2 regions of the Weissella sagaensis genome follow, and region 1 is predicted to be linked to the other one. Evidence: predicted binding sites of a transcription regulator. Region 1 holds the regulator's gene; the other holds the start of a gene.

Region 1 (3,400 bases):
TGACAACACGCCGCTTCAAATGAACTTGCAAATTTATTACGCACAGCTGGTGTTGCAAATACCAATTTGGTTTCAGTATAAATATCACCACAACCAATCCGATAAACACAACTGTCATATACTTGGCCAACAAATATTTCAGGCTGACATGTTAACGTATTTTCTAATGAATTAACTAATTGCTCAACCATATGATCCGGAATATCTCGTGTATTCTTCAGTAAATGATGAATGCTTGCACAGCCTGTTGACTTATGATGATAACTTGTTTTAATTTCTGGCATGATTAACCTCCACTTATTTTACCAACAACTTATACCTATTAACTTCTATATTTTTATCATAACTAATCATTTTTGTTTTTTCAAGCATATAAAAATATTCATACTCGAAAAGAATATTACTGGAGATTTATGGTATAATTAACCCTATTAATCAATATACAAAACGAGGAATTTTTACACTATGACCGAATCCATTTCGAAAACACAGTATCTACAGACTATATTGGAATTAAGTGGCGGCGATGAATCAACCAAAATTTCAAATAACCAAATTGCTGAACACTTAAATGTTACACCTTCATCCGTATCAAATATGCTGGCAAAATTACAAGAAGCCGGTGAAGTTAATGTCGTGCCTTATTATGGTGTTACTCTAACAAAACCTGGTCGTGAAACTGCCCTACGTTTAATTCGTTCACACCGATTAATAGAAACTTTTGGTGCGACTAAACTTGGATTATCAATTTCTGAAGCACACTCAAACGCCGATAACCTAGATCACGATGCTGACGATCAATTCATTAATGCCCTCGATAAATATTTAGGTTTCCCAAACCTAAGCCCACATGGTCTCGTTATCCCCGACATCAAACACCACTACTCACCTAAATCATTACGTTCATTACGTGAAGCTAGTGACGGTGAAACTGTTAAAATTAATAGTTTTACTGAAGACTTAGAACTCTTGCAATATACAGAGACACTTAAGTTAGGACTTAATACAGTTTGGACAATTAAAGAACGTCTACCATTTGACGGGCCATTAGTGCTAGTATCAAATGATACAACGTTACAAGTAACCCAACATGCAGCCGACTTCATTTATGTTAATGATTAACTAACAATTATAGACAAAAAGGACACTAAGCAACCATTTTTTAGATGGTTAGCTTAGTGTCCTTTTTATAACGCTGTTTATTAACATAATTGATAGTCTGCGTATATGCAACGTCACAGTTTTGGTTTATTTCTCACCAAAATTATTTATAAAATACAAAAGCGTTTGCAATTCGTTTGTTAAGTCCACGTTTTGTACACGAACGCTATTAGGTACATCTAAACGTAATGGCGTGAAATTTAAAATGCCACGAATACCAGCATTCGCTAAACGATTAGCAACATCTTGTGCCACATCTGCTGGTACTGTTACAATTGCAACATCAATACGTTGGTCCATAATTTGTTTTTCTAAATCAGCTAAACTATAAACTGGAATACCTGATTGAATGGTATTTATAATTTCTGGTTTAACATCAAATGCTGCTGCGATACGCGCATTAGAACTTTGATGAAAGTTAAAGTTTAATAATGCTTGTCCAAGATTTCCAACACCAACTAATGCAACTGAAGCCAACGTATCCTGATTTAAAATTTCACCAAAGAAATTCATCAAAGCTTCAACATCATAACCATACCCACGTTTACCTAATGCGCCAAAATAAGAAAAATCACGTCGAATTGTTGCAGCATCAAATTTTACCGCTTCAGATAATTCGTTTGATGAAACGCGAACAGTCCCAGAATCAAGCAACAAATTTAAATAACGATAGTAAATTGGCAATCGCTTTGCCGTTGCTTTAGGAATATCATGTTCAACCATTTGGTTCGACCTCTTTTTTCAAAATTTAACAAGTTTCACAAGCAAAAAATAACATTGTGAAACCAATACTACCTATTATCATAACATATGCAGTAATTTTTGTGAACTAAATAACAATTAATAATTCACAAATAAGCGTTATTTTGTAAGCGGTTTCTAAATATTGGTATATCTATCGGCTAGTGTTTTAGCTTTCCCTTATTCTTACGGTGCTTTCTTTTTGCATGCTTTTCTTTGGCTAATCGATCTTGTCGTGATACCGTTGGTTGCGTATTAACTGCCTTCTTAACCGTCTTTTTTGACTGCGTATTTTGAGTTGGTTCGTCATTATTTTTTGTATCGTTAACTACTTTACGAGCCTTATCACTAACTGTATTTTTAGTTTTAGAACCCTTATGTGCTTTATCTGCTGATGAAGTTAATGCCTTCGTTTTATGCGATACGATCGTTTTAACACCAGTAACTGTTTTAATATCAACAGCAACTAATTTCTTTAAATCACGCTGGTCATGATCATTACCAAATGAAATCACTAACCCTGCTTTACCCATACGGCCAGTACGACCAGCACGATGTGTATATGTTTCACCATCACGTGGCAAATCAAAATTAATAACTGCTGGTAAATCAGGAATATCCAAACCACGAGCAGCCACATCAGTCGTTAATAAGAATTTTGCTGTCCCCTTACGAAAATTATCCAACGATTTAGCACGTGTTGTACTGGAATCACCACGTACCAAAGTTGCCATTGCCACATGTTCATGGGCTAAGAAACTAGCTGTAATTTTTAGTTGCTTTGTCGTATTAAAAAATACCATTGCTTGGAAATGTTTTTGCGTTGCTAACTGACGTAAACGCTTTTGGCGTTGATCACGTGCTGTTGGCCAAAATTCATGCTTAATTGCTGTTGGAATTTCTACATGTCGCTGATCAATGCGTAAGAAATCTCGTTCAAAAAGACCACTCGCTTTTGTCTTATCAACTTCTGTTGCCCCAAACAAAGCAACTTGTACGTCTTCGTCTGCAATTGTATCCCAGATTTGATCAATTTGATTTGCTGTATCATCACGTAGTAATTCATCAGCTTCATCAAGAATCACCGTTCGTAAACGCTTTAACTTTAGTTTACCGTTACCAATGAGTTCGCTAACACGACCTGGTGTCCCAACCAAAATTTCAGGATGCTTTTTTAATCGATCTAATTGATGTTTAACATTAGCACCACCCGTTAATGATAATACCTTTAGTGACAAAATATTTGCCCAGTCACGCACAACTCTTGTTGTTTGCATGGCTAACTCTTGTGATGGCGCTAAAATTAATAATTGTTCACCATCATTTGGTACTATTTCTGGCAATAATGGCCATGTAAAAGCTAGTGTCTTACCAGTCCCAGTTGGTGCTAAAGCATCAATTGATTGTCCTTCTGCTAAAGGCTTAGCAACTGCCTCTTGTATCGGTGTTAAAGTTGTAAATCCAACACTTGTTAAACGTTCTTCAAAACGGGAATCCA
Region 2 (3,400 bases), on a different contig from region 1:
ACAAAAATTTGAATTGATGATTTACTTAATTTACCAGCGATACCATCAAATAGGTAATTACTTGATGGTAAATCTTGGAACGGACCCGTTAATGAAATGAGATAAGCAAAGAAGATCCCCCCAATTAAATTAAATAACAACGTTGTTCCTAAAACCTTAGCAGCAGTTGAGAAATGAATCTTTTTACGATAAACCCCAACCGTCACAAACAGCATATTGGACGTTCCTAGTTCCGCTCCCATGAAAATAATCATAACCAATGACCAACTAAACATGAAAGCAAAAGTAAATTTACCAGAACCTGGTAACAATTTTTCTGCTTGTAATGCTGTTCCGAATGCAGCGGCCGTTCCTAACGTTAAGAACAAAGTTGCCAGCATGGCACGCGCTGCATAGCGTGCATAACTATTTTGAAACAGCGAGACTTTGTTCATTAAAGCAACGTCTATTTTTCTAAATAGTGGTGATTTTTCAACTACGTCTTCATTGACTGAATCAATCGGTGTTGTTACATCAAAATCGGGTAACTGAGCCGGTTTTGATGTTGAAACATGTGCATCCATTAGTACATACTCCTTTTGACTATATGACTACTTTTGACTATATGACTACTTACCAGGCATCACGCAATGTAAAGTTGCGAACGTCATCAATGGTTTGCGTACCAGCAAGTTGCATCACTAATGCCAACTCATCCTTAAAGAAATTAAATACTTGTTCAACACCTGTTGCCCCACCAAGCGATAACCCATAGATAGCTGGACGACCAATAGCAACTAAATCGGCTCCAGTTGCTAGCGCCTTAAAAACATGTTGTCCACGACGAACACCACTGTCAAAGACAACGGGTGCTCGACCACTAACGGCATCGACAACAGTTTCTAATGACTCAAATGCTGAAGGGCCACCATCTAATTGACGACCACCATGATTAGTTACCCAAATACCACGAGCACCAGCATCTAATGAACGATAAACATCTTCCGCACTTTGTACACCTTTTACGTAAACTGGAATATCTGTATGACTAGCAATATATTCAACATCACGCGGTGCCAACTTTTGCTTAGCTGATTTATAGACAGCATCCATACTCTGACCCACACCAGATTGATATGCTGCTACGATTGGCATTGGCAACGGAAATGTAAAGTGATTACGTTTATCAGCTTCACGATTACCACCCAAAGTTGCATCAGCTGTTAAGACAATTGCCTTCGAACCATTACGTTCTGCAGTTGCAATAATTTGGTCGTTAATACCATTATCTTTACTCATATAAAATTGGAACCATTGATTGGCATCTTGACCACCAGCTTCACGAATATCTTCTAGCGTTGTTGATGCAAATGAAGATGCCGTAAAGATAGATCCAAAATTTGAAACCCCTTTTGCTGAATACTTTTCTCCTTCAACATGGGCCAATCCATGTGCTGCAACCGGTGCCATGATAATAGGGGCTGTTAGGTGCATATCTTGAAAATCTACTTCTGTATTTGGATTTTCGACATCGCGCAAAACACCAGGTACAATAACTTTTTTATCAAAAGCTGTAACATTACGCTTATAGGTAATTAAATCCCCAGCACCACTTTGAATGTAACCATATCCCCCACTCGGAATGGTTTCTTTAGCTGCCTCTTCTAAATCATTGGTATTAACAAAATCTACTTTTCCTTCACGTGTACTAGCAACGTACTCACTCATAAATATAATCCCCTTTTAAAATTTAAGTTACAAAAAATGTAACCGCTTACATTTTCCCTACGAAATACATGATACGTTGTTATTAAATAAAATTCAATAGTAAATCTAAAAAAATTCACAAAATAGTCTAAATTGGTATATAAAAATAAATAAAATAAAAACATACTTTTATGATTACTTTGCTAATTTTATGCATGATTTCTTCACTTATAATGACTCAAATACGTATTTATTTGGCTAAATGGTTTATAAAATGAATCTAGTTAGTTTGTGATTTTCCCCTGCGAAGCAGTATAGTCATTTTAATTTTTTTAAGAAAATAAAAAAGCCTCGTGTTATACACACAAGACAAATGTTCAATATATACACTGTGTTATTAATAAATCTAGCAGTGACTACCTATTTTAATTATAGGTTCTAATCTGAGGTGGTTCATAATGTGCCATAAAATTAAATATTTCATCTAACGAATCAGAAAATAATAATTTCTGACGATCTGCAACCGTTAAAAATCCTGTTATCACCATATTATCAAACATATCTTCTAAGGGAGAATAATACCCATTAACGTTGAAAAACACACATGGATTTGGGTTATTTCCTAATCTTGCCCATGAAAAGGCTTCAATAATTTCTTCTAGTGTGCCTGGACCACCCGGCAAAGCAATACAAGCATCTGATAACTTTAACATCATATCCTTACGTACTGACATACTTTCAACTACTTTTAAGTCTGTTAATTTATTAAAAGCGACCTCTCATTGTACTAATTGCTCTGTTATTATACCGTGAACTTTGCCCCCATTTGTTAAAACTTCATTTGCTAACATGCCCATTAACCCAACACCTCCGCCACCATAAACGAGTTCTAAATTATGCTCAACTAAGTAGTCAGCTAATTGTTTTGTTGCTTGTTGGTAAGCATTATCATTACCCATTGTTGCACCACAATATACTGCGATTCTTTTCATAAATAACCTTTTCTAATTATACCTAATGAAATAAGCCATCTGAATTGGAACAATATCTAACGCAAATGGCTTATGTCAACTATTCTATTATTTAACAATTTCACAAAATTCAACAATAACGCCATCTGGTCCTTGTACATTAAAAAATTTAATGCCTTTGTCCCAAAATGGTAAATGTTGTATATCGTGATCAATTAAATTAAAGCCTTCTTTTTTTGCTTCAACTAATGCTGCTTCAGCATCAGTGACATCTAAGGAAATATGATTGATAGCCCCAGGCTTTCCCACAATGTCATCCCCAATCCATGCTTCAATTACTAAATTTTGACGTTGCATAAAGATAACGTTCCCGACTGGAAAATCACCAATTTTTTTAAACCCCAATTTTGTCCAAAATGTTTCCGCTTCAGTTAATGATGAAGCTGGAATACCAACATGCTGCAATCCTGAAAAGTAATCAGTTAATGCCATTATATGCCCCCAAATTTTTGTTAAATGCGATTAATTAATACTATTGTAAACGTTTACTTTAATAATGACAATTATTAAAAATTACCAAATATAAAATACCTAACGACTAAGAGTAATAGTAATTAGGTATTTTAATCATCTATATTTAAATTTAATGAACGTATATTGTTAAAATAGTGACAATACCAAATAATATACCAGGCACATTCGATATAACCAAAGGCCAGTCACGATATTGTTTTAACCAACCG

What was found. Region 1 encodes Rex, which represses fermentation and respiration genes when NADH is low (regulators of the CRP and FNR family bind a similar motif). Its sites were predicted from a motif close to TTGTGAANTANTTCACAA; they were not measured.
Region 2: G7Y65_RS07235 (alpha-hydroxy-acid oxidizing protein) is a predicted target of Rex. The motif match lies at 1,811-1,828, and genes of this name have one in related genera.

What each region holds. Positions count from the first base shown of each region.
Region 1 covers NZ_BLKA01000005.1:63,589-66,988, reverse strand. Annotated here, with positions in the region: gene G7Y65_RS06575 (hypothetical protein) at 1-284, opposite strand, end outside; gene G7Y65_RS06570 (metal-dependent transcriptional regulator) at 466-1,122, shown strand; gene G7Y65_RS06565 (redox-sensing transcriptional repressor Rex) at 1,249-1,884, opposite strand; gene G7Y65_RS06560 (DEAD/DEAH box helicase) at 2,064-3,400, opposite strand, start outside.
Region 2 covers NZ_BLKA01000006.1:83,979-87,378, reverse strand. Annotated here, with positions in the region: gene G7Y65_RS07240 (formate/nitrite transporter family protein) at 1-563, opposite strand, end outside; gene G7Y65_RS07235 (alpha-hydroxy-acid oxidizing protein) at 613-1,707, opposite strand; partial or broken gene G7Y65_RS07230 (LOG family protein) at 2,112-2,678, opposite strand; gene G7Y65_RS07225 (VOC family protein) at 2,766-3,149, opposite strand; gene G7Y65_RS07220 (SemiSWEET family transporter) at 3,301-3,400, opposite strand, start outside.